Regions from separate parts of the Mesorhizobium sp. WSM4820 genome, predicted to be linked through region 2. Evidence: predicted binding sites of a transcription regulator. Region 2 holds the regulator's gene; the other holds the start of a gene.

Region 1 (12,226 bases), on a different contig from region 2:
GGCCCGTGGGTTGGCCGGGCAGCTGGCATCGCCCTGATCGCCTGGGGCAGCGCAACGCTTTTGGTCTGATGCCAAGCTGCCTCTGTCGGCATTCAAAGGCGTCGAGGAACTTTGAATCCTCGCTTCCGTTTACCGAATATCGTGGATGGGAGGTTCAGCCGATGAATGTCAGCCAGGAAAGGACTGTATCGCTCTGGGCGGCGACCGAAGTCGTGCCCGATGCGGTGCCGCTCGGGAAAAGCGAACAGGTCGATGTCGTGGTCGTCGGGTCTGGGATTGCCGGACTGTCGGTCGCCTACGAACTGGCCGTCGCCGGGCAAAAGGTGGCTGTCCTCGATCGCGGCCGGATCGGAAGCGGCATGACGGCTCGCACCACTGCGCACCTGTCATCTGTCTGCGACGACTATTTTTCGGAGCTGACCAAATTGCGCGGCGAGGATCTGGCGCGGATTTTTTACCAAAGCCAATCGGCCGCTATCGACCATATCCAATCCATCCGGGAGACCGAGCGTATCGCTTGCGATTTCCGGCGCCTTGATGGCTTTCTCTTTCCGGCTTCCGGCAGCCAGGAATCCGATATCACGCGCGAACTGGACGCCGCTCTGAAGATCGGTGTCGAGGTCGAGAAGACCAGGGGCGTGCCATTTGCAGGCTTTTCGGATGTGCAGGCCCTTCGATACGCCAATCAGGCGACCTTCCACCCGCTCAAATATCTCCGCGGGCTGGCCGCGGCCATCCGCGCGCGCGGCGGCGTGCTTTATGCTGATACTATCGTCGAAAAGGTCGAGGAGACTGATGGCGGCGTGCGTGTAACCACGGTTTCAGGCTTTACCGTGTCTGCCAGATCGGCCGTTGTCGCCACCAACTCGCCGATCAACGATCGGGTCGCGCTTCACACCAAGCAAGCGCCCTATCGAACCTACGCGATGTCGTTCGAGATCGCGCGCGATACCATACCGGATGCGCTGTATTGGGATACTGAAGACCCTTATCACTACGTTCGGCTTCAGCCTGGCGACGGTCGGACCGACTTCCTGATCGTCGGAGGTGAAGACCACAAGACAGGACAGGCCGATGATGCCGGTGACCGTTTCGCGGCCCTGACGGCCTGGACCAAAAGGCTGGTGCCCGATGTCGGCGTGGAAATCAACCGGTGGTCCGGGCAGGTGATGGAGACCGTCGATTATGCGGGGTTCATCGGCCGCAATCCTGGCGACAGCCGCGTCTTTGTGGCGACCGGGGATTCCGGCCAGGGCATTACCCATGGCGTTGTCGCCGGCCTGTTGATTTCAGACCTGATTCTGAAGGAGGAAAGTCCCTGGCGCGAACTCTACGAGCCGTCGCGCAAGACGGCAGGCGCGATCGGCGATTACCTGTCGGAGAATGCGACAGCGATCAAGAGTTTTGCCGAATATATCGCGCCCGGCGAAGTCGATTCCGTCGACAAGCTGCGATCGGGAGAAGGTGCCATCGTCCGCGAAGGGCTCACAAAAATCGCCGCATTTCGCGATGATGACGGCACGCTCTACAAGCGCTCGGCCGCATGCACGCATATCGGCTGCCATGTCCACTGGAACTCGCTCGAGCGCTGCTGGGATTGCCCCTGCCACGGCTCGCATTTTGCAATCGATGGCACGGCCTTGAACGGACCGGCGGTGGCGCCGCTGGGAAGCGAGTAGGGCAGCAGGCAGTAGGCAGTAGGCAGTAGGCAGTGGGCAGTGGGCAGTGGGCAGTGGGCAGTGGGCAGTGGTGAGGAAGCCATTCCAGCGGCCATTCCCCTACTCCCCTACTGCCTACTGCCTTCCCTTACTTACAATTCCTTCTCGGCCAGCTCGCGAAACGCGTCGGGGACCGACCGCGACAGTCCGAGCGCGACCGAGGCATAGCCGACCGCCTCCCAGCCGAAGCGGTCGCGGATCTTGTCGATGGCGCGGTCGGCGGTCCAGCGCGCCGCACCCTTCCTGGTGCCGGGGCGGAGGCGGTCGTCGTCGAGGCCGAGCGGCAGTTCCAGCTGCAGGGCCGGCTGCTTCTCCAGATGCGAGACGGCGATCGCCAGCAGCGAAATGGTCTTTTCGTGCGGATGGTCGACAAGCACCTTGCGCACCAGCGCCTCGGCGATCTCGGCCAGCATCGCGGTTGCCGAAATCGGCTGGTCGAGCGTGATCGAACGCGTCACCGAGCGCAGATCGGCAAAGCGAACGCGGACCGTCACCGTGCGGCCGGGCCGGGATTTCGCCCGCAGCCTGGTGGCGACCCTGTCGGCCAGATGCAGCAGGGTGGGCACGAAGATTTTTGCCTCGGCCGGTTTCCTGCCGAGCGCCGATTGCGCGCCGGCCGATCGTGCCCGGCGCTGCGTCTCGAGTTTTCGCGGATCGCGGTTCCAGGCCAGCGCGTTGAGTTTTTCACCTGCCGCCGGGCCGAGCAGACGCTCCAGCGACCCACCATTGGTCTTCGCCAGTTCGCCGATGGTGCGCACACCAATGCCGGCCAGCCGCTCCCTGGTGACCGGACCGACGCCCCACATCAGCTCGACCGGCAGATCGTGAAGAAACTCCAGCTCGTGGCGCGGATCGACCACTACCAGCCCGTCGGGCTTGGCCACCTGCGAGGCGATCTTGGCCAGGTGCTTGGTGCGGGCCACGCCGACCGAGATCGGTAGCCCGAGCTCCGCCCGCACGCGGCGGCGGATGGTTGTCGCGATCTCGGCCGGCGGGCCGAACAGATGGGTGCAGCCAGCGACGTCGGCAAAGGCCTCATCGATGGAAATCCGCTCGACCACCGGGGTGAAATCGCCGAGCACTTGAATAGCCGCATCGCCGAGCCGCTGATAATCCTTGAAATGGCCGCCGACGAAAATCAGCCCGGGGCAGAGTTCACGCGCGCGCCGCCCCGGCATGCCGCCGCGCACGCCAAAAGCCTTGGCCTCGTAGGACGCGGCCAAGACGACGCCGCCGCCGACGGCGATCGGCTTGCCGCGCAGGGCGGGGTCGAGCAACTGTTCGACCGAGGCATAGAAAGCGTCCAGATCAGCGTGGAGGATGTTGGCTTCCATCCGGCCCGTCCGCCCGCGGCGGTTCGAACGCCGCATTGTCCTGAGGGTGGGGTTTTGTATGGAACATAAAGAGAACAAATTGGGCGGATTGTCAAGGCGCGTGGGGGCAGGTGGAGGGCAATCGCTTCAGGTTTGCGCTGCCCAATCCGCTTACCTTTCCAGCGTTGGTGGTTGGCGAAAACTGAAGCGGCTGCTGTCCCCTTGCAGGGGAGATCGGCAGCTTCGCCGGCGACACCTACCCCGGAATCTTTGAGAGCCCGGCAGGCGGACGAGGGGCGGCGCCGACTTCAAACGATTGGCCTGACGGCAGGTGCCGCGACCTACAACCCCATCTTGTAGCCGAGATGGCTGGCGGTGAAACCGAGGCCCTCGTAGAAAGCGTGCGCCTTCTGTCGGCTCTTGTCGGTCGTGAGCTGAACGAAGCTGCAGTTGTGCGAGCGGCATTCTTCAACCGCCCATTCGATCATCTGCTTGCCGACGCCGCGAGAGCGCCATTGCCGCGCGACGCGAACGCCTTCGATCTGGCCGCGCCAGGCACCTCTCCTGGATATACCCGGAATGAAGCTGAGCTGCAGGGTTCCAATCACTTGCCCGGCTTCGACAGCCACGGCCAGCAGCTGGTTGGGATCGGCATCGATCGCGCTGAAGGCATCGAGATAGGACGGCGCGAGCGGCGTCGACGCGTCTTCGCGACCAGCGCCAAGCGCATCGTCGGCAAGCAGCGCGACGATCGCCGGCAGGTCGGGCGCTTGCGCGCGACGGAATTTGATCTCGCTCATCGAGTGGGAGACATACGGCGCGGGCTTGGTGACGGCAAGTGCGGGTTGAGCGGCGGCGTCCTTGCGCATGACCATCTCGAGGACGGCGAGCTTTGCGCAAGACTGTCTGTTCTCGGACACGACGCTTCAAATCTAACGGCTTCTGAGCGAGATTCTTAAGAAGAAGAGGCATAGAAGACTGCACGCATTCGCCAAATGGGGTTGCCTTGGTCAATCGATCCGTCATCGCCAGCGTCGTGCTAACAGCGGCCATTTTAGTGGGGATGCCTGCAACGGCGGCAGCCGGTGCATCGTTGAAACCAAAAGACGGGCAGGCCGGCACCTGGACGGTCGAAGGTGAGTGCAAGCGCCTTGTCGCCCGCAATGAGAAGCTCGGTTGCACTGGTGAGGTCACGCGGACGAAATTCTCCGATGGGACAATTACTTTCAGGTTTTCCGACGGTGAGAACTGGCTGGTCTTTCGTACGAAGGAGGCGACGGCCCGGCTGTGGCAAGGCTACAAAACCATTCTCGACGTCGATGGCGTTGCCTTCGGCCCAGTCGGCAGCGCGCCTGAATTCATTACCAGAATAGCGGGTGCGGGATGCTCGTATGGGGCTCCTTATTTCGGCCAGGCCAATATAGATTGCAGGGCCGTTGTCGATTTCCGGATGTGGGCTGCGGCGGTCAACACGGACGGGCGGCTGCCGGTGCCGGATAGCCAATATATTCCGCCAACGCGATCCGCACCGTAGCTGTCATTCGCAGGTTTCGCCGACTTCCAGCCTACGCCGCCTGCCGTGCCCAGAGGCGGTGGCCGTAGCGGCGGAAGAAGCGCGCCAGCAGAAGCTGCTGCCTGGCGCGGGCGAGATCGGCGCCGCGCCTTTCCTGGCGCCAACGCGGCATGTTGCGATAACAGGCAATGAAGCGGGCGGCGTCCTCGAGCGCCTCTTCAGCCGATTGCGCCGGGCCGATCGCCGCCAGGAACAAGGCCTCGCCGAGCTTCAGCCGGTCGACCAGCGCCTTGCGCTGGCCATGGCCGAGGCGCGCCCGGCCTATGCCGTCGCGGCGGATAGCGGCGAAGGCGGCGAGCATCGCCGGGCTGTCGCTGGTATAGCCGCAATCGCGGGCGAACTGGGCGGAGAGGGCGTCCATCTTCGTCTCCTTGGCTGGCGGCGGCGCGACGGAGACCCGGTCCCGTCGCCGATTCATCTGGGATATCGCATATAAGCATAACTCAAAAAATCGCACAAGTTAAACTTTTGCATGGCTTGAGCGGAACCGACTCGACTCTTCGGGAAAAACCCCTAATGTTGTGAACAAAACAGGAACTGAGGCATCAGGGACGATGGCATTGCCGGGCAAGGAAGCAACGATCGCCGAGGTCGTCTCGATCGCGGTCGAGTGTATCGATTGCGGTCGAAACAGATGGTGGAAGCCGGCCGAGCTGAGGCGTTTCGGGGTGACCGCGCAGACGCCGCTGGCGGCGCTGTCGGGGCGGCTTCGCTGCTCGGCCTGTCGCGCCGATGGCCTGCCGGGCGCGGCGGTCTCGATCCAGGCGGCGTTCATCGACGAGCGGCAGCAGCGCCGCGCCGAGGCGCGGATGCTTGGCGAGCGCGAGGTTCCGCTGGAGCGATCCAGGCGGGCTTGATGGCGGCGATCCTTGACCGGCAGGGTTATCGCATGGGAAGCCGAGGCTTCGAGGCTTTCGCTCTACGATGTACCCCCCACCCCTAGCCCCTCCCCACTGTTTGGACCGGAGACATCGCGAACAGGTGTGCGAGGACATCGCGAACAGTTTTGCGCATTGTGCGCGAGGGGGTTCGGGATGCCATTCAAGGACAGAAGTGCGATGAAGCAGAAGTTGGAGTTCGTGAGGCTGGCCTCGGCGGAGGGGGCGAATGTGAGCGCGTTGTGTCGGCGCTTCGGCATCGGACGGACGTGCGGCCACAAGCTGCTTTTGCGCTATCGGAGCGAGGGCGAGGCAGGACTGGCCGAGCAGTCGCGGCGGCCGCGATCGAGCCCGGCGCAGTGCGCGCCGGAGGTGGAAGCGGCTGCGCTTTCGGTGCGTGCGGCGCATCCGGCTTGGGGTGGACGCAAGATCGCGCGCGTCATCGCCCGCGACGGCATCGGCACGCCCGCGGCCTCGACGGTGACCGGCATCCTGCGCCGCAACGGCATCGAGCTGGGCGCGCTGGGCGGCGGGGCCCAGCCCTTCATCCGCTTCGAGCACGAAGCTCCCAACGATCTGTGGCAGATGGACTTCAAGGGCCACGTCGCCTTGCGTGGCGGCCGGCTGCATCCGCTCACCGTGCTCGACGACCATTCGCGCTTCTCGATCGCGCTGTCGGCCTGCGCCGATCAGACCACCGCAACCGTGAAGGCCCGGCTGATCGCCGCCTTCCGCCGCTACGGCCTGCCGTGGCGTATCGCCACCGACAACGGCCCGCCGTGGGGCGACGGCGGCCGCAACAATTTCACGCTGCTCACCGTCTGGCTGATCGAGGCCGGCGTCGCCGTCAGCCATTCCAGGCCTTGCCACCCGCAGACGCTCGGCAAGGACGAGCGCTTCCATCGCTCGCTCAAAGCCGAAGCGCTGCAGGGACCGCCCTTTGCCGATCTCCCCAAGGCCCAGGACGCCTTCGATCGCTGGCGTCACGTCTACAACACCGAGCGTCCGCACGACGCGCTTGGCGGCGCCGTGCCGCTCGACCGCTACCGCGTCTCGCAGCGCCAGTATCGCGAAACCGTCGTCGAGCCGTTCGACTATGCCAAGGACGATCTCATCCGCCGCGTTCAGCAGCATGGCTTCGTCTCCATTCTCGGCCACAGCGTGCGCCTGTGCAGGGCCTTCGCCGGAAAGTCCGTCGCCTTTCGCCCAACCGCTGCCGACGGCGTCTTCGACGCCTGGTTCAGACATCAGAAAATAGAGACCATCGACCTCAATGCCCTTGCAATAGGATGGCAAAACTGTTCGCGATGTCCTCGCACACCTGTCCGCGATGTCCCCAGTCCAAACACCCACAAGGGGGAGGGAGACTCCGTTGGCGCTGACCTCGGCAGATTGCCTGACTCGGCGCTAAGGGAAGTAAAGGCGCGGCAGTATTCCCTCCCCCTTGTGGGGAGGGTTAGGGTGGGGGTCCTCTTCACAAGAGTCCCTATTGCCCCTGCCGGCGATGCCGTTGCGGGGAGAAGGAGCGCTCCGCCGCCGCCGCCCTAGTAACCCAGCAGTTCCTTGAGCGGGATGACGCGCCAGACGTGTTTTATCGCGTAGCGGTTGAAGGTCAGCGACTTCGGCGGATTGTACTGCTCGACGACCAGCTCGGCGGCGGTCCGCTTGACCAGCTTTTTGATGAAGGCCTTGCCGTTGCGCTCGTTTTCCTCGGGAAACATCTCGATCACCACGTGGTCGCCGGGCACGGCGTCGCGGCCGCCGCAATAGAGCATCTCACCGGGCTCGTAGCGCGGCACCATCGAGTCGGAGAGCACGTGCAGCGCGAACACCTTGCGCAGATGGGCGATGCCGGGCGGGCGCTGGACATAGCCGGCGACCTCGCCGTTGAAGGTGAAGTCACCGTCGTCCCCGCCGACCGCGGCACCCAGAAGCTCGATGTCCATCGGGCCGGCGGGCAGGGGGGCGGCGTCGGTGACGATCTCGGCGTCGGCGACATTGTCGGCGTCGTCGAGGAAGACGACCTCGCCCTTGCCGAGCGCCACCGGGTCGACGCGCAGGAAGGCGGCGGTCTTCAAAAGGTTCTCGGTTTTCGGCAGGTTGCGGCCGGTTTCCCAATTGCCGACAGCGGCGACGTCGGTGTCGTTGTGCTCGGCAATATGGCGCATCACCAGGCCGCGCTGCTTGCGCGCCTTGCGGATCGCCGCCCCGACCTTGATCGACAATGAGGTTTTCGCCATGGCGCCATCTGAAACATAAGAATCGGTTTCGTCCATGAAAGAATAGCTGGCGTAATTTTTTGAGTTATGCTTATATATAGCCATGCACAAGCTACGCTCCATCTCGCTTTCCCATCCGTCCCGGCTGTCCTCCTCCCCGGCCGGGATGAAGCCCGAGGCTCGCGCCTCGGATCCGGTCGCCCTGCCGTCAGCGGCGGCGACCGGAACGGCCGGAGCCGTCTCCTCACGGCTCCGGCCCCGAATTTCGGCGCGTGCAATGCGGACCTTTCGTGCATCCGCACCGAGGACGGCACGGTCATCGTCTTCGAGCGGCGCACGGGCAGGGCGGTTTCCCCTGGGAGAGGTAATCGGCGACGCCGCGCCGCCCCTCACCTGCCTGCCGGCATCCTCTCCCCGTGAACGGGGAGAGAGGGCAGCTTCGGCATCTACGCAACCCTTTCGACCTCGATGGAAGAACATCATGCCCGCCTATACCGACACAAAATTGCAAAGCATCGCCCGCACGCCGGCCAGGCTGGCGCCGCCGGTCTGGCTGCCGCAGCGCCCGTTGGTGCGCGAGATCCAAGGGCCTGACGGCGAGGCCCTCAAGCTGCCGTCGCCGCGCCCCGCTGCCGCCGTCGGGCGCCAGCCGCATGTCGCGGCCATGCGCTTCATCGACTGCCTGTTCAACCGCTGCCGCGCACCGCTCGACCTGACGCTCGAGCAAAATCCCGAAAACGACGCGCCCGGCAGCCGGCCGGCACTGACGATGCTGTGCTGCGGCTTGCGCACGCGGCCGCTGAAAAGCTACTGCGCCTATCACGCGGCGCTGTTCTGCGACCATCGCCGTACGGCTCTCGCGGACGCAGCGTGAGCGGCATCGGTCGAGAGTCTTCTCGCCAAGCACGGCGGCCCGGTTCCTCGCCCCCGCTGCGCGGAGGAGCCCAGGTTCTGCGAAGGCAGCAATGAAACGAGGAGCCAACAGATGAGCAAGAAGACCGCCCAAAAGGCCAAGCCGCCCAAATTACCCACTGATGAGGCCGAGCAGGTGCGCATCCGTAAGCAGGTCGGTCATGATTTCGCGCTGAAGGACGATGCCTTTGGCCGCAAGCGGCTGGCGACCGGCACGCTGGAGGCGAGGCGCGTCTATGAGGTGTCCAATAGCGGCCACACCGCGACCGGCGGCATTGTGCGGGTGCGCAACGTCGACCCGCTGACCGGCATCACCTCGCTGTCGCGCCAGCAGCGCGAGGCGGGCATGCGCTACCGCGAGGATTTTCGCGTCTCGGCACAGGACGGCGTCAAGCCGATGGCGCTGACCGAGCGCGTCGACGGCGGACGCATCGGCGGCGGCGTTGCCGACCGTATCCTGTCCGCCGGCCGCGCCTATGCCGACGCCACCAGGGCGCTTGCGCATTGGGAGGTGTCGGTCGTGGTGCAAAAGTCTGCTGCGCCGGCGAAACGGTAAAAAGCCTGGCCGAACAGACCGGCGAGCCGCGGGATGTGCTGTCGAAACTGCTCAAAATCGGGCTGGACTTGCTGGCGGTGCATTACGGCATGATGCTGATGCGGCGGCCGCGGTGAAGGGGCAAACGGGGCGGGCGCTACGAACTTGTCATGCCATCAGAGGCTGCCTACCTGACCAAGAGATGTGAGGGTTGGCAATGCGTTTCATGGGCGTTGTTTTGGGGGTAATCTTAGTGATCGTCGGCATTGTTGCGGCAACGGCGGCTGTGTTCAGCACCCATCCGATTTTTAATGTCTCGCTTGTCTTTGCGCTTTTGTTTGCCGCCGCAGTGCTATGGCCTCATCTAAAGCCCCAGAAGCGAAAGTAGCTAAGCCGCATCCTGATTTTCGGGGCGCGCAGCAAACCTGGATCGGCCAGCGTCCTCCAATTGAAGGGCGCGGGTTTCCCGACGGACTGTTACGCTGCGCCATTGCTGGTAGATCACGATGCCAAAGATGCCGCTAAACGCTCATTTCGCAGATACGGCGCCGACGTCTTCGGTGCTGACCGCGTATGATGAGCACTGCATGCTGACTTACATCCGGCTGCTCGATGCTTCGGCGGACGGGGCAGATTGGCGCGAGGTCGCCCGCACCGTCCTGCATATTGATCCGGTGCAGGAGCCGGAACGGGCATTCCGGGCTTGGGCGACGCATCTGGCGCGTGCCCGCTGGATGGCCGGCAAAGAGACGATCGGCACGACAGACGGCATGGAATGACGGTGGAGATTTTTCGTGGAACTGCCATCACGGTCTGCCCGTTTAGATAGGAAACCAACTGGGAAGCGCCCGATGAACCCTTGGCAAATCAACACGTTGGAGGCCTGCTGCCTGCTTGCCGTCCCGCTGTCGATGATCCTTACGGTTCTGGTGGCGGGTTTTATCCTTGGCTGAGTCTGCACCGTTTCAGTAAAGGAGACGGTACGCATCGCGCCACCGGCGCGAGTTGCGCCTTGGCATTCATCGCGCGCGACACCTTCAGCGACGACAAAAATGATCCTGCCTCTCAGTCCTTGGCGCGCTCCACATAGGCGCCATCAGCCGTCATCACCACCACGCGGGTGCCGGCGGTGATGTGCGGCGGAACCAGCGTCCGCACGCCGTTGGACAGCGTCGCCGGCTTGTAGGACGAGGATGCCGTCTGGCCCTTGGTCACCGGCTCGGTCTCGACCACCTCGAAGGTGGCGCGCTGCGGCAGCACCAGCGAGATGGCGATGCCGTTGTACTGCGAAATCTGCACCGCCATGCCTTCCTTGAAATAGGGCGCCATCTCGCCGACCACGCTTTCCGGCACCGCGACCTGGTCATAGCTTTCCGGATTCATGAAATGATAGCCTTCGGCGTCGTGGTAGAGGAAGGTATGCTCGCGCTCCTCGACATAGGCCCGCTCGACCTGCTCGGTGGTGCGGTAGCGCTCCGAGACTTTCACCCCGTCGGAGATGCGGCGCATATCGAGCTGGGTCACCGGCGTGCCCTTGCCCGGATGGATGTTTTCGGCAAAGAGGATCACATAGAGCTTGCCGTCCTTTTCGACGACATTGCCTTTGCGTAGGGAACTGGCGATGACCTTCACGGGCTTTATTCCTAACAGCGTTGACTGGCCTGGGAGCGCCGAATGGCGCAAATCGGCTGCGGGAGCCGTTCGGTGCGGCCTAGCGCATCTTGGCGGCAATCGCCAGTCCTCGATGCAAATCCTGTCGTCATGACCGCCGCCTCGCCCTGGTGGACGCCCGATGTTCACGCCGACCGGCGGCCGCGGTTGATCCTGCGCAACGCCATCACCGCGGCCGTGCGCGACTGGTTTGCCCGCCGCGACTTCGTCGAAGTCGAGACCGCGGCGCTGCAGGTCTCGCCCGGTAACGAGGCGCATCTGTCGGCCTTCGCCACCGAGGCGATCGGCCCGGATGGGCAGCACCAGCCGCTCTATTTGCACACCTCGCCGGAATTCGCCTGCAAGAAGCTGCTCGCCGCCAGCGAGAAACGCATCTTCAGCCTGAGTGCGGTCTATCGCAACCGCGAGCGCGGCCCATTGCACCATCCGTCCTTCACCATGCTCGAATGGTACCGGGCCGATGACACCTACGACAGCCTGATGCAGGATTGCGCCAGGCTTGTTGCGCTGGCCGCCGAGCGCGCCGGCACGAAACGCTTCGCCTTTCGCGGCCGCGAGGCCGATCCGTTCGCCGAGCCGGAACGGTTGAGCGTCGCCGAGGCTTTTATCCGCTATGCCGGCATCGATCTGATGGCCACGGTCGCCGCCGACGGCAGCACCGATCGCGAGGCGCTGCACGCGGCTCTGGTCCAGGCGGGCTTGCGCACCGCGCCCGACGACAATTGGGCCGATCTGTTCAGCCGGGTGATGGTGGAAAAGATCGAGCCGGCGCTGGGGCAGGGGCGCGCCACGATTCTTTACGGCTATCCGATTTCGGAGGCAGCCCTTGCCCGGCCGGGCGCCGATGACCCGAGGACCGCCGAGCGCTTCGAACTCTATTGCTGCGGCGTCGAGCTGGCCAATGCGTTCGGCGAACTGACCGACGCCGACGAGCAGCGCCGGCGCTTCATCCTCGAAATGGACGAGAAGCAGCGCATCTACGGCGAACGCTATCCGATCGACGAGGATTTCCTCGCCGCACTGGCCATCATGCCGCAGGCAAGCGGCGCCGCACTCGGCTTCGACCGGCTGGTGATGCTGGCGACGGGGGCGGGCAGGGTCGAGGATGTGATGTGGACGCCGGTGGCGGGGTGAAAGTCAGCGCCTGTCCGCATCGGCCTCGATGATTATGTGCTGGCAGACATTGTCGATATCGCGAATGACGTCGTCGTTCCAGAAGCGCAGGATGGTCCAGCCGCTGCTCTTCAAATAAGCGCTGCGTGCTGCATCGCGCTGCGCGTGTGTGTCGGACAGGCAAAGTCAACAATGTAGGGTCCGATTGGCACTTGCCGGCGAAAGCTCAGCCCCATCAATCGATGGGCGCGAAGCTCGTTCCATAGTTTCAACTCGGCGTCGGTCATCACACGA
Region 2 (12,226 bases):
AGTGGCGGGCGAGGTCGACCGCATATCCGACTTCGACGCGTATGAGCAGGCGACGTTGAGGCTGGAGGATGTCGGCTCTCTGCTGCCGACGCTCAAAAATAGTCATGTTACCCATCTGGTGACAGCGGGACATATCACACGCCGCCCCAGGCTGAGCGCCATGCGCCTCAATCTCGGCCTGCTCGCCTGGGTGCCCAGCCTTCTTGTCGGTGTAACCCAAGGCGACGACACCGTGCTGAAACTGTTCGTGCGAAGGGTCGAGCGCAGCGGCATCAAGGTGGTCGGCGCCCATGAGATCGTGCCGGAACTGGTCGCCGCCGAAGGCGCGCTGACCAAGGCAGCGCCGCGGAAATCCGACTGGCGCGACATCAAAGCGGCCCACGCAGCGGCAATGGCCATCGGCGCGCTGGATATCGGCCAGGCGGCTGTTGCGATCGGCGGCCGCGCCATCGCGCTGGAAGGCATCGAGGGCACCGACGGATTGCTCGATCGAACACGGCAGTTGCGCGGCCATGGCAGGCTGGCCGGCAGAACGCGCGGCGTCCTGGTCAAATGCGCCAAGCCTGGCCAGGAGTTGCGCGCCGATCTGCCCTCGATCGGGCCGCAGACGATCGAGGCGGCGCATGCCGCCGGACTTGCCGGCATTGCCGTCGAAGCCGGCCGCTCGCTGGTTCTCGAAGGCCCGACAGTCGTCGCTCGCGCCAACGCGCTCGGCCTGTTCGTGATCGGCCTGCCTGCTGCGGAGCCGGTGCATGGCGACTGAGCGACCGCTGAAGATCGCCATCGTCGCCGGCGAAGAATCCGGCGATCTGCTTGGCGCCGACATCGTAGAGGCGCTCAAGCGCGTGACCGGCCGCGAGGTCCGGCTCGTCGGCATCGGCGGCCGGCATTTGCAGGCGCTCGGCCTCACGCCGTTGTTCGACGGCGGCGAGATCGCGCTGATGGGATTGAGCGCCATCCTGCGCGATCTGCCGCGCCTGATACGACGGATCAGCCAGACGGCCGCTGCGGTCGCCAATGAAAAGCCCGACTGCCTTGTCACCATCGACAGCCCGGATTTTTCGCTGCGCGTGGCGAAAAAGGTGCGTGCCGCCGATCCGGCAATCCCGATCGTCCACTATGTCTGCCCGAGCGTCTGGGCATGGCGGCCAGGCAGGGCGGTGGCGATGAAACCGTATGTCGACCACATCCTCTGTATCCTGCCTTTCGAAGTGAGGGAACTCGCCCGCCTCGGCGGTCCGACCGGCACCTATGTCGGCCATCGCCTTACCCACGATCCGGGCATGCTCGGCGCCGCCAAGGCGCAAAGCCTGCCGCGCGACCTGTCCGACGATCGTGTGAAGACACTGCTTGTGCTGCCCGGCTCGCGCCGCGGCGAGGTGCGACGGCTGGCCGGCCCGTTCGGCAAGACGATCTCGATCCTGCGTGCGCGCGGACACCGCTTGCGCCTGCTGTTGCCGACGGTGCCGCATGTCGCCGACCTGGTCAGGGCTTCGGTGGCAAGTTGGTACGAGAAGCCGGAGATCATCCTTGATCCCGAGCGCAAATGGCAGGCCTTCGGCAAGGCCGATGCAGCGCTGATCGCATCGGGAACGGTGTCGCTGGAACTGGCGCTGTCGGGTGTGCCGATGATCTCCTGCTACCGGCTCGATCCAGTCATGCGGATGGCCCAACGCCTGATCACCGTATGGAGCGCCTCCTTGCCCAATCTCATCGCCGACCGCCCGATCGTGCCGGAAAGCTACAACGAATATGTGCGACCGCACTACCTGGCGCGGCAGTTGGAGGCGCTGTTTTCCGACACCCCCTATCGCGCATGGCAGAAGGATGGTTTTGCCGAGGTGGCCAGACGCATGGCTGTGGACAGACCGTCCGGCGACATCGCTGCGGGGGTCGTGATGAGGTGTATCAAGCGGTGAATGGTGAAGTGGTGAATAGTGAATGGTGAACGGTCAAAATCGTGCTTGACCATAGGCCACAAAGAGACCCTGCTTCACTATTCACTATTCACTATTCACTATTCACTATTCACTATTCACTATTCACTATTCACTATTCACTATTCACTATTCACCGTTTAGCAATCGGCACGTAGTCGCGTTCCGGCGCACCTGTATAGAGCTGGCGCGGGCGGCCGATCTTCTGGTGCGGATCCTCGATCATCTCCTTCCACTGCGCGATCCAGCCGACGGTGCGGGCGACCGCGAACAGCACGGTGAACATGGTGGTGGGGAAGCCCAGCGCCTTCAGCGTGATGCCGGAATAGAAATCGACGTTCGGATAAAGCTTCTTCTCGATGAAATAGGAATCGGTCAGAGCGATCCTTTCCAGTTCCATGGCGATGTCGAGCAGCGGATCGTCCTTGATGCCGAGTTCGCCCAAGACCTCATGTGCGGTCTTCTGCATGATCTTGGCGCGCGGATCGTAGTTTTTGTAGACGCGGTGGCCAAAGCCCATCAATCGGAACGGATCGTTCTTATCCTTGGCGCGGGCGATGAACTCCGGGATGTGGTCGACTTGGCCGATCTCGCCCAGCATGTTCAAGGCTGCCTCGTTGGCGCCGCCATGGGCCGGTCCCCACAGGCAGGCGATGCCGGCGGCGATGCAGGCGAACGGATTGGCGCCGGACGAGCCGGCGAGGCGAACGGTCGAGGTCGAGGCGTTCTGCTCGTGATCGGCGTGCAGGATGAAGATGCGCTCCATCGCACGCGCCAGCACCGGGTTGATCTTGTATTCCTCGCACGGCACGGCAAAGCACATATGCAGGAAGTTGGCCGCGAAATTCAGCTCGTTCTTCGGGTAAATGAAGGGCTGGCCGATGTGGTATTTGTAAGCCATCGCCGCGATCGTCGGCATCTTGGCGATCAGCCGCATCGATGCGACCATGCGCTGGTAAGGGTCCGAGATGTCGGTGGAATCGTGATAGAAAGCTGACAGCGCACCGACCACGCCGCACATCACCGCCATCGGGTGGGCGTCGCGGCGAAAGCCGGTGAAGAAGCGCGACATCTGCTCGTGCACCATGGTGTGGCGCGTCACCCGGTAGTCGAAATCGTCTTTCTGCGCCTTGGTCGGCAGTTCGCCGTAGAGCAGGAGATAACAGACTTCGAGGAAGTCGCCGTGCTCGGCCAACTGGTCGATCGGATAACCGCGATGCAAAAGGATGCCGGCATCGCCATCGATGAAGGTGATTTCCGACTCGCAACTTGCTGTCGAGGTGAAGCCGGGATCGTAGGTGAAGGCCCCGGTGGTGCTGTAAAGCGCGCCGATATCGATGACGTCAGGTCCGACCGAGCCGCTTCGCACCTTGAGTTCGTGGGTTTTGCCGCCGAATTCAAGTTTCGCGGTCGACGCGTGGGTTTTGCCGCCAAATTCCATTTTTGTCGCAGCTTCGGACATTGCAAACTCCTTTTTGTTTTCTCATGTCGGCAAAGGCAAAATTTCTGCAACGCAACACGTCGAAAGTATCGGAGTTCGCGCGTTTGCGCCCGCAATTGGATTGCGTGCCAAATTGGGCCAAGACCTAATGTTGCACTGCGAAACCCACCTTTCAATGCCAATCTTCTTGGGCCAGTTTTGCTAATCGATTTGATCCGCGACGCGCGCCAGGCTTTCCTCGCGGCCAAGCACGGCAAGCACGTCGAACACGCCGGGCGAGGTGCTCTTGCCGGTGAGCGCCGCGCGCAGAGGTTGGGCCACAGCGCCAAGCTTATGGCCGCCGGCGAGCGCATATTGGCGGATCGCCGCTTCGGCCGCTGCGGCCGTCCAATCCCCTGAAATCGCCTTCAGCGCCGCATGGGCGCCCCGCAGGATCTCGCGCGCCTCACCGCCGAGCAGCGCCGCCGCCTTCTCGTCGATCGGCAGCGGCCGCTCGGCAAACAGGAAGGCGGCACCGTCAACCAGCTCGACCAGCGTCTTGGCGCGCTCCTTCAAGCCGGGCAGGGCGGCCAGCAACTGCGCCTTGCGTGTGTCGTCGAGGCGCGCTGCGATCGCCGGGCCGCCTTCGAGATAGGGCAAGGTGTTGATGAAGATATCGAGCAATTCGGCGTCGTTCATGCGCCGCATATGCACGCCGTTCAGCGCCTCGAGCTTGGCGAAGTCGAAGCGGGCGGCCCCCTTGTTGACATCGCCGATGTCGAACCACGCAATCATGTCGGCGATCGACATGACCTCGTCGTCGCCGTGGCTCCAGCCGAGCCGCGCCAGGTAGTTGAGCAGTGCCTCGGGCAGATAGCCCATGGCGCGATAGGCTTCGACGCCGAGGGCGCCGTGCCGCTTCGACAGCTTGGCGCCGTCGGCGCCATGGATCAGCGGGATATGCGCCATTGACGGCACCTCCCAGCCCAAGGCTCGATAGATCACCATCTGGCGGGCGGCATTGGTCAGATGGTCGTCGCCGCGGATGATGTGGGTGATGCCCATGTCGTGGTCGTCGACGACGACGGCATGCATATAGGTCGGGTTGCCGTCCGAGCGCAGGATGATGAAATCGTCGAGGTCCTTGTTGGGGAAGCGGACTTCGCCCTGCACGCGGTCATGCACCACCGTCTCGCCTTCGGCCGGCGCCTTGATGCGGATCGCGCCCCTGGCGCCAACCGGCGCCTCTGACGGGTCGCGGTCGCGCCAGCGGCCGTCATAGCGGGGAGGCAAGCCCTTGGCCCGCGCACTCTCGCGCATTGCCTCCAACTCAGCGGGCGCCGCATAGCAGTAATAGGCTTTGCCGAGGCGCACCAGCTCCTCGGCGACCGCGCGGTGGCGCGGCGCGCGCTCGAACTGCGATACCGGCTCGCCGTCCCAGGTGAGGCCGAGCCAGGAGAGCCCATCGAGGATGGCAGCGGTTGCCGCATCGGTCGAACGCTCGCGATCGGTGTCCTCGATGCGCAGCAGCATCCTGCCGCCGGTGTGTTTCGCATACAGCCAGTTGAACAGCGCCGTGCGCGCCCCGCCAATATGCAGGAATCCGGTGGGCGAAGGGGCAAAACGGGTGACGACCTTGTCGGACATGGAACTCTCGGGGCAAGCGCAGGAAACGGATGTGGCTGCGCGGACTTTCGCGCGTTGCGCGTTCATGTAGCATAGGAGGTCAAGGGCGCAAGGGGCGAACCCTATGGCTGGACCAGGCCGCGGCGTGGACGAGAGCGAGGGCGCGAACGCAAGCGTCAGCGAACGATCGCTGTTCGCCGACGTTCCTCACGCTGAGCCGCTACCCGTTTCGCTGCCTGCGTCGCCGCCGGGCATCCAGCCTCTTTCGCCGGATCGCTCGGCGCCGATACCGGCTCCAGCACCCGGCCCTGTCATTCGTTTTCGCCGACAGCTCAGCCATCTTTCACCATCCGGTGTCCGCAACAGCGTGGCCTCGGCAGCCGGCCTGGAACTCGACCGCGGCGTCGCCTTCCTGCTGGTGCCGGTTTTTCTGGCATGCGGGGTGATCGTCTATTTTTCGCTTGCCGTCGAACCGGACTTTGCCCAGCCCGTCGCCGTCGTGGTCCTCACGGCATTGTGTGCGGCCGTCACGCGCTCACGCCGCAAAACGCATCTGTGCTTCATGGCAGCGTTGCTGTGCGCGCTTGGTGTGCTCGCCGCCAAGGTTGAAACCTGGCGCGCCGGAACGAAGATGCTCGGTTCGGAAATCCAGACCCGGCTGACCGGCCGTGTGGTCAGGCTCGACCAGATGGCGAACGGCCGGATCAGGCTGACCATCGACGTGATGTCGACCGCCCGGCCGACACTGCGTTATGCACCCGAACGTGTCAGGGTGTCGGCACGCAAGATTCCCGCTGAGATGACCGCAGGCTCGGTGGCAACCGGCTATGTGAGGCTTCTGCCTCCAACTGGCCCGGTCAGACCGGACAGCTTTGACTTCTCCTTCGACAGCTATTTCGCCGGTATCGGTGCCAGTGGCTTTTTCCTCGGCAGTCCAAAGATCGTCGTCTCCGAAGATGCACCGTTATCCGCACGCCTTTCTTCGTCGATCGAGAAGGCGCGCGAAACCATCGCCGACCATATCAGGGACAGCATCGGTGGTGCCGAGGGGGAGATTGCCGCTGCGTTGATCGTCGGCGTGCGTGCCGGCATCCCCGAAGAGATAAACGAATCGATGCGGCGCACCGGCATCTACCACATCATCTCCATTTCCGGCCTGCACATGGCGCTTGTCGCCGGCACCGTCATGGGATTGCTGCGCGGCGCCTTTGCGCTGTTTCCCGACTTTTCGTCGCGCCGGCCGGTCAAGAAATATGCGGCTGCTGCCGCACTCGTCTCCATCGCTGCCTATCTGATCTTTTCCGGTATCGTGGTCGCGGCTGAACGCAGCTTCATCATGCTGGCGGTAATGCTTGTCGCCGTGCTGTTCGACCGGGCGGCACTCACCATGCGCAACCTGGCGATTTCGGCCATCGCCGTTATCGTCGTGTCGCCGCACGAGGTGGTCGGCGCAAGCTTCCAGATGTCGTTCGCCGCGACTGCGGCTCTCGTGGGCGCCTATGCCGGTTGGTCCGACTATCGTGCCGACAAGGCCAAGGCGCCGCGACAGCGACGGTCACCGGCCGCTTTCGTCACGCGCAAGGTCGTCGCCGGGGCAGGCACCATCGCAATGACCTCCATCATTGCCGGCAGCGCCACCGCGCTCTTCGCCATCTGGCACTTCCAGCGCGTCTCGCCGCTCAGCCTGTTCGCCAATCTGGCCGTCATGCCGATCGTCACGATCGTCATGTTCCTGGCCGTCCTCAGCGCCCTGTCAATGCCTTTCGGCCTCGACGGCCCCTTCCTCTACATGATGGGCAAGGGCCTGACGGCGATGATCGCAATTTCGGGATGGATCTCGGAGCGTTCGCCGATCGATGCAGTCGGACTGATTTCGTTGCAATCGGTTCTGCTGGTGACGGTCGCCCTGGTCATCGCCACGATGGCGACGACGTGGCTGCGGCTTGCCGCACTTCCCTTTGCGCTCGCCGGCCTGCTGACGATTTCCGAGACGCGCACCCCCGACGTGCTGATCTCGGAGGATGCGCACCTGGTGGCGCTGCCGATCGGCGGCGGCGAACTTGCCGTCAACCGGATGCGTTCGAACGAATTCACCACCGACAACTGGAAACATGCGCTGGTTTCAACAACGATCGTCGAGCCGGAGACATTCGAAAAAGGAGATGTGCAGTTCGACATCGCCGACCCGGCCGACCTGCCGCCGGGAGCGCCTTTCACCTGCACTGCCGGCCTGTGCTTGGCCCGGCATCCGTCCGGCGCGCTCATTGCGCTCGCCGACAACCGCAAAACCGCGCGGCCGGCCTGTGCCTTTGCGGATTTGATCGTCATCGACGACGCCACAGCCTATTACAAACCCTGCCGCACCCGCTGGTTCTCGTCGTCACCAAACGGCAGCTCGCTCGCATGGGCAGTGCCGCCGTCTTCTTCGATCCGCTATCGGCGACGACGCGCGCAGAAATCCGTTTTGCCGTCAGACAGCCATACAGGCCCTGGCATGAGCAGCGGCGATTTTCGCGCGAGGCGAGGGGCCTGCCGCCATACCGCAGGGCCGAGAAACCCCAGAAGCCTGCCCTTCAGTAACGCCGGATCAGTCCGACGAGCTTGCCCTGCACCTTGACCCGGTCCGGCCCGAAGATGCGCGTCTCGTAGGCCGGATTGGCGGCTTCCAGTGCGATCGAGGCACCTTTGCGGCGGAATCGTTTCAGCGTCGCTTCCTCCTCGTCGACCAGAGCGACAATGATCTCGCCAGGCTGCGCGGTGTCGGCGTTGCGGATGATGACCGTGTCGCCGTCGAAGATGCCGGCCTCGATCATCGAATCACCCTTGACCTCCAGCGCGTAGTGCGTGCCGCCGGTGATCATGTCCGGTGGCACCGAGATCGAATGCGTCTGGTGCTGGATGGCGTCGATCGGCACACCGGCAGCGATGCGGCCCATCACCGGTATGGAGACGGTGGCAACGACGTCGTCGTCATTGCCGGCGGCACGCATGCGCGAAGGTGCCGGCTTGATCTGCCGTCCGAGGCCGCCCTGTCCAAGCCCGCCCTGGCCAAGGCTGCCTTGAATGACGCTCGGCGAGAATTTGCGCGCCGCATTGAGGCCCGGCGCGATCGAATCGGGCAGCCGCAGCACCTCCAGCGCGCGGGCGCGGTTGGGCAGGCGGCGAATGAAACCGCGTTCCTCCAGCGCCGTGATCAGCCGGTGGATCCCCGATTTGGAGGCGAGGTCGAGCGCTTCCTTCATCTCGTCGAACGAGGGCGGAATGCCGCTTTCCTTCAGTCGTTCGTGAATGAACATCAGCAGTTCATGTTGTTTGCGTGTCAGCATCGCGACCCCCAACAGAATCAGAAAAACAAACCCAGAACAAACACTATCTGTTCCAGTTGTGTTCCGCAACCATTTAAAGTTTAATGAATGTGTTGACGTTTTGTTCAGCGTAGCATCAGCACGCTGCAGGCGGCGCCCGCTGCGGCTGCGGGAGCGAATGGCTCGCGCACGACCAGTCCGTTGGCGTCGGCCAGCATTCTGAGCATCGAGGAATCCTGGATACTGAACGGCGTTGCCTCAAGCGTGCCGGCTTCTTCCTTCACCACCGCGCGTACATAGTCCTGCCTGAGATCGTTGGCCGGCATGGCGGCGCCGAGCCGCGCCTGACGCATGTCCTGGCGGAAGGCGCGGCCGCCGAGCCGCGCCAGCAGCGGCTTCAGAAAGAGCTGCGTGCAGACCAGGCTGGCCACCGGATTGCCGGGCAGGCCGATGCAGCGGATGGCGCCCAGCCGCCCGAACATCAGTGGCTTGCCGGGCCGCATGGCGATTTTCCAGAAATCAAGCGCCATGCCTTCGCCGGTCAGCACGTCATGGACGAGGTCATGGTCCCCGACCGAGGCGCCGCCCAGCGTGACGATGACGTCCGCGCCTGCGTCGACGGCTTTTGTCACCAGCGCGGCGATCGCCTCCTTGCGGTCGGGGGCGATGCCGAGATCGAGTGCGCTGGCGCCGACCGAGCGGGCCGCGGCGGCGACGCCATACGCATTGGAGGAGATGATCTGGTCGGGGCCAAGGTCGCTGCCCGGCGGCAGCAATTCGTCGCCGGTGGCGATGATGGCGACCAGCGGCCGTTTCACCACGCGGACCTGCTGGTGGTTGGCCGACGCCGCCAGCGACAATGCCGCCGGATCAAGCAGGCGGCCTTTCTCCAGCAGCGCGTCGCCCTTCGAGAAATCGAGCCCGAGGCGGCGGATGTTGCGGCCTTCAACCGTGGGCGCGGTCACTTCGACCATGCCGCCGCCGAGGTCGCGGACATTCTCCTGGATGACGATGGTGTCGGCGCCTGCAGGAAGCGGCGCGCCGGTGAAGATGCGCACGGCCTGCGCCGGGCCGACTGTTCCGGCAAAGCCTCGTCCGGCCGGCGCCATGCCGATCACCGAAAGTCTCGCGGGCACGGACGCGACATCGTCGGCCCGCACGGCATAGCCGTCCATGGCCGACGCGTTGAATGGCGGCTGGGTGCGGAGCGCCATGAGCGGCTCCGCCAGCACGCGGTCGGCGGCATCCATCAGGGCGACGCTTTCAGCCTGCAAGGGCGCAGCATCCGCAAGCAGGTGCTCGAGCGCCTCGGCGACCGCCAGCAGCGCCATTATTGGCCTGCCCCCTGGGCATCCGCCTTGTAGTCGCCGGATTTGCCGCCGGTTTTTTCCACCAGCCTGATGCCGGAGATCGCCATGCCGCGATCGACCGCCTTGGCCATATCATAGATGGTCAGGCAGGCGACCGAGACGGCGGTCAGCGCTTCCATCTCGACGCCGGTCTTGCCGGTGACGCGGGCCAGCGCCGTGACCTTCAGGCCGGGCACCGTCGCGTCAGGTTCGATGTCTACCGATACCTTGGTCAACAGCAGCGGATGGCAGAGCGGGATCAGTTCATGCGTCCTCTTGGCCGCCATGATGCCGGCGATGCGCGCCGTGCCCAGCACGTCGCCCTTCTTGGCATCGCCGTCGAGAATCATTTTCAGCGTTTCGGGCCGCATCGAGACAAGACCTTCGGCGATTGCCGTGCGGGTCGTCTCCGCCTTGTCGCCGACATCGACCATATTGGCTTCGCCTTTCGCGCCAAGATGGGTGAGGGCGGCCGACATCGTCAGGTCACCCTGGAGCGACGTGCGTCCGTTTGGACGCACAAAGTACACTCTGACGCTTTGCATCTATGCATCATGCTCTCCGAACATCGATTCCGATTTTCGGGCAGATGCATTGGCGGGCGCCTTGCCCGTCAAAAGCAGGTGCGTCGCAGTGGCCACGTCCTGTTGCCGCATCAGGCTCTCGCCGACGAGGAAAGTGCCAATGTCGCTCCGTTCCAGCCTGCGGCAGTCCTGGTGCGAGAAAATACCGCTCTCGCTGACCAGCAGCCGGTCGGCCGGCACCATCGCCGCGAGCCGCTCCGATGTCTCGATGCTGGTTTCGAACGTCCGCAGATTGCGGTTGTTGATGCCGATCAGCCGCGACGACAGTTTCAGCGCGCGTTCCGTCTCGGCCTCGTCATGCACCTCGACCAGCGCATCCATGCCGAGCTCGAACGCCGTCGTCTCGAGTTCCCTGGCCACGGCGTCATCGACGCTCGCCATGATGATCAGGATGGCGTCCGCGCCCCACGCACGGGCCTCGAACACCTGATAGGGCTCGAATAGAAAATCCTTGCGCAAAGCCGGCAATGTCACGGCGCTGCGCGCATTGGTGAGGAATTCAGGCGCCCCTTGGAAAGACGGCGCATCGGTCAGCACCGAGAGGCAGGCAGCCCCACCTTTGGCATAGGCCCTGGCCAGCGCCGGCGGATCGAAATCGGCGCGGATCAGGCCCTTGGACGGGCTCGCCTTCTTGATCTCGGCGATCAGCGCGAAACTGCCGGATTTGCGTTTGGCTTCAAGGGCCGAGAGAAAGCCGCGTGGTGCGTCGGTATCCTTTGCCCGCGCCTTGATTTCGGCAAGCGGCACCCGCGCCTTCGCCGCCGCGATCTCGTCGCGCTTGTAGGCTTCGATCTTGCGCAGGATATCAGACACGGCGCTATCCGTTCGAAATCTCGACCAGCCGGTCAAGCACCTTCAGCGCCCGGCCGCTGTCGATGGCTTGCGCCGCCGTCGCCATGCCATCGGCAAGCGTCGTCGCCTTTCCCGCCACCACCAGTCCGGCGCCGGCGTTCATCAGCACCGTATCGCGAAAGGCACCGGCAGCGCCGCCCAGCATGTCGCGCAGCGCCTGGGCGTTGTAGGCGGCATCGCCGCCGCGCAACTCGTCCTTGGTATGCCGCTTCAGCCCGACCGCTTCCGGGGTCAGCGTAAAGCTGCGGATCTCGCCGCCGACCAGTTCGGCGACCTGGGTTTCGCCGGTGGTGGTGATCTCGTCATAGCCGTCGCCATGGGCGACCCAGGCGTGGTCGGCGCCCAGTGCCTTCAACGTCTCGGCCACCGGAATAATCCATTCCGGCAAGAAGACGCCAACCATCTGCCTGACGACACCAGCCGGATTGGAGAGCGGGCCAAGCAGGTTGAAGATGGTGCGGGTGCCGAGCTCGACGCGGATCGGGCCGACATGCTTCATCGCCGGATGATGCGCCGGCGCGAACATGAAGCCGACGCCTGCGTCGTGGATGCAGCGGCCGATCGTTTCCGGCGGGATGTCGAGCTTGACGCCGAGCGCGGTCAGCACGTCGGCGGCGCCGGTCTGCGAGGACAGTCCGCGATTGCCGTGCTTGGCCACCGGCACGCCGCAGGCGGCGATGACGAAGGCGGATGCGGTCGAGATGTTGACGCTGTGCGAATTGTCGCCGCCGGTGCCGACGATGTCGATGGCGCCAGCCGGCGCGTCGACGCGCAGCATCTTGGCGCGCATGGTGGCGACAGCGCCGGAAATCTCGCTCACCGTCTCGCCGCGCACGCGCAGCGCCATCAGGAAGCCGCCGATCTGGCCGGGCGTAGCGTCGCCCGACATGATGATGTCGAAGGCATCGCGCGCTTCCTCGAAGGAAAGCGAGCTGCCGGCGGCGACCTTGGCGATATGGGTCTTGAGCGCGCTCATCTGGTCAGGGCTTGGGCAACGGCGGTCTGGTCGATGCGAACGTCATATTGCGTCTGCAGCTGCGCCACCAACTGGTCGAGCAGGTCGTCGGACATGCCGGCGGTGAACGATTTCTGCGCGTCGTCCGGCACCGAGCTGGCGTCGGCACCGGCAGGCTCGAAGACTTCGGCGATCCTG

Evidence for each region. The regulator LexA, encoded in region 2, represses DNA repair genes until DNA is damaged. The targets are predictions, from matches to a motif close to TGTTCNNNNTGTGTTCNG.
Region 1: dinB (DNA polymerase IV) is a predicted target of LexA. The motif match lies at 3,112-3,129, and genes of this name have one in related genera.

Annotation. Positions count from the first base shown of each region.
Region 1 covers NZ_JBVVQN010000010.1:174,503-186,728, forward strand. The annotation lists gene AC0L2R_RS17985 (DUF2182 domain-containing protein) at 1-69, shown strand, start outside; gene AC0L2R_RS17990 (FAD-dependent oxidoreductase) at 162-1,679, shown strand; gene dinB (DNA polymerase IV) at 1,811-3,052, opposite strand; gene AC0L2R_RS18000 (GNAT family N-acetyltransferase) at 3,373-3,831, opposite strand; gene AC0L2R_RS18005 (hypothetical protein) at 4,038-4,565, shown strand; gene AC0L2R_RS18010 (hypothetical protein) at 4,597-4,965, opposite strand; gene AC0L2R_RS18015 (hypothetical protein) at 5,159-5,461, shown strand; partial or broken gene AC0L2R_RS18020 (IS481 family transposase) at 5,639-6,754, shown strand; gene AC0L2R_RS18025 (XRE family transcriptional regulator) at 7,027-7,722, opposite strand; gene AC0L2R_RS18030 (hypothetical protein) at 8,183-8,575, shown strand; gene AC0L2R_RS18035 (DUF6456 domain-containing protein) at 8,687-9,169, shown strand; gene AC0L2R_RS18040 (hypothetical protein) at 9,366-9,536, shown strand; gene AC0L2R_RS18045 (DUF2285 domain-containing protein) at 9,655-9,927, shown strand; gene efp (elongation factor P) at 10,214-10,780, opposite strand; gene epmA (EF-P lysine aminoacylase EpmA) at 10,910-11,953, shown strand; partial or broken gene AC0L2R_RS18060 (endonuclease domain-containing protein) at 11,957-12,226, opposite strand, start outside.
Region 2 covers NZ_JBVVQN010000004.1:106,131-118,356, reverse strand. The annotation lists gene AC0L2R_RS08600 (LpxI family protein) at 1-763, shown strand, start outside; gene lpxB (lipid-A-disaccharide synthase) at 753-1,919, shown strand; gene gltA (citrate synthase) at 2,071-3,399, opposite strand; gene gltX (glutamate--tRNA ligase) at 3,580-5,004, opposite strand; partial or broken gene AC0L2R_RS08580 (ComEC/Rec2 family competence protein) at 5,108-7,563, shown strand; gene lexA (transcriptional repressor LexA) at 7,557-8,309, opposite strand; gene AC0L2R_RS08570 (molybdopterin molybdotransferase MoeA) at 8,414-9,619, opposite strand; gene moaC (cyclic pyranopterin monophosphate synthase MoaC) at 9,619-10,116, opposite strand; gene trpC (indole-3-glycerol phosphate synthase TrpC) at 10,183-11,034, opposite strand; gene trpD (anthranilate phosphoribosyltransferase) at 11,039-12,049, opposite strand; gene AC0L2R_RS08550 (SurA N-terminal domain-containing protein) at 12,046-12,226, opposite strand, start outside.